2 linked regions of the Aliidongia dinghuensis genome follow. Each later gene encodes a partner of the first gene's protein in a complex. Links are inferred from orthologs where the notes say so. Each region holds a gene or a part of one and is shown on either strand. Other genes may lie near its edges. The genes, in order: dapF and IEY58_RS12750.

Evidence for each region.
Region 2: the proteins of dapF (region 1) and IEY58_RS12750 are in contact, whole or in part, in a solved structure (PDB 5YGU), measured with the Escherichia coli proteins. The link is inferred for Aliidongia dinghuensis from one-to-one orthologs.

What each region holds. Positions count from the first base shown.
Region 1 is NZ_BMJQ01000007.1:209,407-212,638, forward strand. Bases 1-2,919 are described here. They hold dapF (diaminopimelate epimerase), read left to right. Parts: upstream 1-998; coding sequence 999-1,841; downstream 1,842-2,919. Other genes in these bases: IEY58_RS15015 (CopG family ribbon-helix-helix protein), read right to left, coding at 1-147; IEY58_RS15020 (DUF1244 domain-containing protein), read left to right, coding at 288-581; IEY58_RS15025 (hypothetical protein), read left to right, coding at 631-891; mtaB (tRNA (N(6)-L-threonylcarbamoyladenosine(37)-C(2))-methylthiotransferase MtaB), read left to right, coding at 1,864-2,919. In the rest of the region: more of mtaB, read left to right, coding at 2,920-3,120; signal recognition particle-docking protein FtsY, read left to right, coding at 3,117-3,232. UniProt on the Escherichia coli protein: Involved in the succinylase branch of the L-lysine biosynthesis and in the biosynthesis of the pentapeptide incorporated in the peptidoglycan moiety. Catalyzes the stereoinversion of LL-2,6-diaminopimelate (L,L-DAP) to meso-diaminopimelate (meso-DAP).
Region 2 is NZ_BMJQ01000006.1:94,862-97,877, reverse strand. What follows is about bases 2-2,704. They hold IEY58_RS12750 (RNA pyrophosphohydrolase), read left to right. Parts: upstream 2-952; coding sequence 953-1,456; downstream 1,457-2,704. Other genes in these bases: IEY58_RS12740 (dihydrodipicolinate synthase family protein), read right to left, coding at 2,413-2,704; IEY58_RS12745 (DUF1194 domain-containing protein), read left to right, coding at 1,675-2,391; IEY58_RS12755 (divergent polysaccharide deacetylase family protein), read left to right, coding at 2-948. Outside these bases: more of IEY58_RS12755, read left to right, coding at 1-1; more of IEY58_RS12740, read right to left, coding at 2,705-3,016. UniProt on the Escherichia coli protein: Master regulator of 5'-end-dependent mRNA decay.

The sequences.
Region 1 (3,232 bases):
GATCTCCACGAGATGCGCCGCCTCACGCGCCACGAAATCGCTGATGGCCTGGGCCGCGACGTAGGAACGTGAGCGGTCGAGCTTGGCGGCGAGAGCGTCGAGCTTGGCGGTCACATCTTCCGGCAGTCGAACGGTAAAGGCGCTCATCGCTCGCCTTCTGCAATGTGGTTCATGTTGAACCAATATGAACCTCTGCCGCCCTTTGTCCAAGGGGCGGGGCGACTGAGGCCTAACTTTGCGGGACCGGGACGCCTATATTCCGCTGACCGGACTACGAAGGACCTATGATGGACGAGAAGACCAGGACCGAGCTCGAGGCGGCGGCGTTCCGCCGGCTGGTGCAGCACCTGCAGGAGCGCACCGACGTGCAGAACATCGACCTGATGAATCTGGCGGGTTTCTGCCGCAACTGCCTGTCGCGCTGGTACCGCGAGGCGGCCGAGAGCCGCGGCATCACGATCAGCGATCCGGCGGCGCGCGAGATCGTCTACGGCATGCCCTACGAGGAATGGAAGGCGAAGCACCAGAGCCAGGCGAAGCCGGAGCAGCAGGCGGCCTTCGATAAGCAACATAAGCATTGAAGCCAGTACAAGCATGGATCCATTTGACTATAGGATCTTGTACGTCGCGATGATTGCCGTTCTTGTGGCAATTGACTTGACAATCTTAGGTGTCGAGAGTTCTTTTCTGTTCCTGTCATTGATGGTTTTGATGATGGGGGTTGGATTTTTCCTCTTCTTCAAAATGGGGCAAGCGGTCAGGGGCGGAGTGTCGCCTCAGGATCTAAAAAAGGTTAAACAAGATCGTCTTGGGAGTTATTTGAAACTTGTGGTGGTTGTTTTGTTTGCTGGTACGATGATGCTTTTGGCTTGCAAGCGAGAAATCTCCTAGATCAAAGCCCGCTTTGTCGAGCGACACTGTCCTGTGTATTGAAGTAGGAGCCGCTCCGCGCCGGGCGCGGGTGGACAGCGGCTTGGGCGCGGCCCTATATGAGGGGCATGGAACCCGTACCCTTCGCCAAGATGCACGGATTGGGCAACGACTTCGTCGTGATCGACGGGCGCGTGCGGCCGATCCGTGTGTCCGAGGCGGCGGCGCAGGCGATCGGTGATCGCCATACCGGCGTCGGGTTCGACCAGCTGATCGTGCTCGAGCCGCCCCAGTCCGCGGATGCGGACGTCTTCATGCGCATCTTGAATTCCGACGGCAGCGAGGCCGGCGCCTGCGGCAACGCCACGCGCTGCGTCGTCTCCAAGGTGCTAGGCGAAAGCGGGCGCGAGCGGATCGTGATCGAGACTATCTCGGGCCTGCTGCCGGCCGAGCGCGCGGCCATGGGCGAGATCACGGTCGACATGGGCCCGGCCCGGCTCGACTGGCGCGACGTGCCCTTGGCTGAGCCGATGGACACGCTTGCCGTGCCGGTCGGCCTGCCCGAGCTGGGCGATGCCACGTGCTCGTCCATGGGCAATCCGCACGCGACCTTCTTCGTGCCCGATCTCGACGCCGTCGACATGGCGCGGCTCGGGCCGCAGCTCGAGCATCACCGGCTGTTCCCGGCGCGCGCCAATATCGGCTTCGCCCAAGTCGTGGCGCCGGGCCGTATCCGCCTGCAGGTCTGGGAGCGCGGCGCCGGCCTGACGCTCGCCTGTGGGTCGGGCGCCTGCGCCACCCTCGTCGCCGCCGCGCGGCGGGGCTTGACCGGCCGCAAGGCCGAGATCCTGGTCAAGCACGGGCGGCTCGTCATCGAGTGGCGCGAGGACGGCCATGTGCTGATGACCGGGCCGGTCGCGACCAGCTTCACCGGCACGCTCGACCCGGCGCTGTTCGCCGGGACCAACTGATCCGCCCATGTCTGACCGGTCCATGTCTGGCTTGCCCGGGGCCGGGCTGGAACTGCTGACCTTCGGCTGTCGGCTCAATATCTACGAGTCCGAGGTCATGCGGCGGCTGGCCGGCGAGGCGGGCCTCGCCGATGCGGTCATCGTCAACACCTGTGCCGTGACGGCCGAGGCGGAGCGCCAGTCGCGCCAGGCGATCCGCCGCGCCCACCGGCGCCGGCCGGAGGCGCCGATCATCGTCACCGGCTGCGCCGCCCAGCTGCATCCCGACCGCTTCGCCGCCATGCCCGAGGTCGCACGCGTGCTGGGCAACGGCGAGAAGCTGACGGCCGCCGCCTGGGACCCCGGTGCCGCGCCGCTGATGGTCGGCGATGCCCAGGCGCTGAGCGAGACGGCAAGCCATCTCCTTGACGGGTTCGACGGCCATGCCCGCGCCTTCCTGCAGGTGCAGCAGGGCTGCGACCACCGCTGCACCTTCTGCATCATTCCGCTGGCGCGCGGGCCGAACCGGTCCGTGCCGGTCGGCCAGATCGTGGCCCAGGCGCAGGCGCTGGTCGAAGCCGGCTATCGCGAGCTGGTGCTGACCGGCGTCGATCTCACCGCCTATGGCGCCGACCTGCCGGGCTGCCCGACGCTGGGCCAGATGGTCCGGCGCCTGCTGGCGCTGGTGCCGGCGCTGCCGCGGCTCCGGCTCTCCTCGCTCGATCCGGTCGAGATCGACGAGGATCTGTGGCGCCTCGTCGCCGAGGAGCCGCGGCTGATGCCGCATCTGCACCTGTCGGTCCAGGCCGGCGACGATCTCGTGCTGAAGCGGATGAAGCGCCGGCATGGCCGCGCTGACGTACTCAAGGTCGCCGACCGGGCGCGTGCGTCGCGGCCGGGTGTGGCGCTCGGCGCCGACCTGATCGCGGGCTTCCCGACGGAGAGCGAGGCGGCGTTCCAGCGCACGCTCGATCTGGTCGACGAGGCGGGCCTGACCCACCTCCACGTCTTTCCGTTCAGCGCCCGCGCCGAGACGCCGGCCGCGCGCATGCCGCCGGTGCCGGGCGACCAGGTCCGTGAGCGTGCGGCCCGGCTCCGCGCCAAGGGCGCCGAGGTTCAGGCGGGTTTTCTCGCGCGTGCCGTCGGCACGGTCGCGGAGGTCTTGATGGAGCGGGGCGGGATCGGCCATACCGCCCACTACGCGCCGCTCCGGCCCGACCGGCCGGTCGCGGTGGGCCACCTGTTCCGGGCACGGGTGACGGCGGTCGATGGAGATCAGTTGGTGGGAGAAGTCGAGTGAGCGAAGGCGGCAGCTGGCTGCAACGGTTGAAGCGCGGCCTTGGCCGGTCCTCGACGAAGCTCAGCGAGGGGATCGTCGGCATCTTCACCAAGCGGCGCCTCGATGACGAGAC
Region 2 (3,016 bases), on another replicon or contig:
ATCGAGCGTGTCGCGACGGGCTATCTGCCGGTCGTCGGGCGCGACGGGCGGCTGCCGTGGCAGGTCTATGCCCGGCCGTTCGACCTGGCCGACAAGCGGCCACGCGTGGCGATGATCATCACGGCGCTCGGCATGTCGGCGACCCAGACCGACGCGGCGATCAACCGCCTGCCGGCCGCCGTCACGCTCGCCTTCCAGCCCTATGCCCGCAAGCTTGGCGAATGGATCAACCTGTCGCGGGCGGCCGGGCACGAGGTGCTGCTGACCCTGCCGATGGAGCCGCTCGACTATCCGCGCAACGATCCCGGCCCCAACCCGCTCCTGACCGCGCTCGAGCCGGCCAAGAACCTGGAGCGCTTCAATTGGGTGATGAGCCAGGGCACCGGCTATGTCGGGCTCGTGGGCTTCGAGGGCTCGCGCTACACCGCGGCGCATGACGACATGATGCCGATCCTCGACGCGATGAAGCGGCGCGGGCTGCTCTATGTCGACAATCGCGAGACGCCGCAGACGGTGGTGCCGGCCTTGGCGGGCGAGCTCAAGCTGCCGTTCGCGTCGTCCAACCGCACGATCGACCGCGACGCGACGCGCGCCGGCATCGACAAGCGGCTTGCCGAGCTCGAGGACATCGCGCGGCGCAACGGCGCTGCCGTCGGCATCGGCTCGCCCTTCCCGGTCACGTTCGAGCGCGTCGCCGTCTGGGCCCAGGGCCTCGAGGATCGCGGGCTGGTCCTGGCGCCAGTTTCGGCCGTGATCGGCAAGACCAAGGAGCAGGTGCCCCAGAAGGGTGAACAGCAGAAGGGCGAGCCGCCCGCGGCCGGCCCAGGCGCCGGCAAGGAAGGCGAGGGTGCCGCACCCGCGAACAAGGACACGCCGGCGAGCAAGGACAGTGGCAAGGACACGGCCGCTGCCGGTACCAAGCCCGCTGCAGCCGCCAAGCAGGAATAGCACGATGTCGGTGACGCTACCGTTCGTCCCGGAGCCCGGGCCGGAATACCGCCGCAATGTCGGCCTGATGCTGCTCAATGCCCGGGGCCAGGCCTGGGTCGGCCGGCGGACCGACACCGACCTCGACGCCTGGCAGATGCCGCAGGGCGGCATCGACAAGGGCGAGAGCGCGGCCGCGGCGGCACTGCGCGAGCTCGAGGAGGAGATCGGCACCGCCAAGGCCGAGATCCTGCTCGAAAGCGACGGCTGGGTCGCCTATGACCTGCCGCCGGAACTCCGGGCCAAGGTCTGGGGCGGCAAGTGGCGGGGCCAGGCGCAGCGCTGGTTTGCGCTCCGTTTCACCGGCACCGACGCCGACATAGACATCGCGACCCGGCACCCCGAATTCAGCGCCTGGCGCTGGGTCGCGCGCGCCCAGCTGCCTGCGCTCATCGTGCCGTTCAAACGCCCGGTCTACGAGGCCGTGCTGGCGGACTTCGAGCCGAAGCTGAGGGCGCTGGGGCTGTGAGATAGCTTCCCGTCGCCATCCCTTTCCTCTGTCATCCCCGGGTCAAGCCCGGTCCCATGACGGAGGGGGGGAAGGGCAGCCGTAAAACAGAAAGGCGGCCCGCCGGCCGTTCACTCTAGATCACTGGGCCACGCCCAAGGACGCCGGACTGCCCGTTTTGCGCGGGTACGCATCCTCGGGCATACTGGCCCCTCATCCCCGGTGTGGGAGGAGGGGCCATGCGGCGCGGTCTCGTCCTGATCCTGGTTTCGCTCGCCCTCGGCCTGATGCCCGGCCGCGACTGGGGCGAGGATGCGCTGCCGACACCCGCCGTCGACGTGGCGCTGGTGCTTGCGGTCGACGTGTCGTCGAGCGTCGACGAGGGACGCTTCCACTTGCAGGAGGCGGGCTATGCCGCGGCGTTCCGCAATCCCACGGTTCAGGCGGCGCTCTTGAGCGGGCCCGAGCACGCGATTGCCGTCGCCTATGTCCAATGGGCGGGCGCCCGCTCGCAGCATGTGGCGCTCGCCTGGAGGCGTGTCGACAGCGAGGCGGCGGCGCGTGATCTCGCGGACCGGATCGGGGCGATCGAACGGCTGGACGAGGGCTCGACCTCGATCAGCGGCGCCATCGATTTCGCGATGACGCTGTTCCAGGCCATGCCCTATCGGGCGGCCCGGCGCATCCTCGATGTCTCGGGCGACGGCAGCAACAACAGCGGCCGGCTCGCCTATCTCGCGCGCGACGACGCGGTCAAAGCCGGCATCACCATCAACGGCCTGCCGATCCTGACGGTCGAGCCGGAGCTCGACCACTATTACCGCGACAATGTCATCGGCGGGCCGGACGCCTTCATGGTGCCGGCGACAGGCTTCGACACGTTCGCGACCGCGATCGCCTACAAGCTCGAGCACGAGGTGGCGGCGCGCCCGGTCAAAGGCACGCCGCCCTCATGACGTCTTAACGGGCGTGACGTCTTATCGGGCCCAGCGCAGCACCAGCGCGTCCAGCCGGCGCGCCACCTCGATGAGGCCGGCGCGTGTCGCCGGGTGGAGCGGGGCCAACGGCGCGCGCGGCGCGCCGCTTTCGATGATGCCGCCCTCCAGCATCAGCGCCTTGGCGGCGAGCAGGCCGCATTGCCGGTTCTCGTAGTTGATGAGCGGCAGCCAGCGATCGTAAGCGCGCTGCGCTGCTTCGCGGTTGCCGGCGAGATAGTCGCGCACGATCGGCACGATCCCGTCCGGATAGCCGCCGCCGGTCATGGCGCCGGTCGCACCGGCGTCGAGGTCGGCCATGAGCGTGATCGCCTCCTCGCCGTCCCACGGGCCCTCGATCGCGTCGCCGCCAAGCCGGATGAGCTCGCGCAGCTTACCCGCGGCGAACGGCACCTCGATCTTGAAATAGGCGACGGCCGCCACCTCGCGCGCGAGCTTGGCGAGGAAGGCGGCGGACAGCGGCGTGCCGGCAACCGGCGCGTCCTGGATCATGATCGGGATCGAGATCGCGTCGGAGACGGCGCGGTAAAATTGCTCGATGCCGGGCTCGGCGACGCGGATCGTGGCGCCGTGATAGGGCGGCATG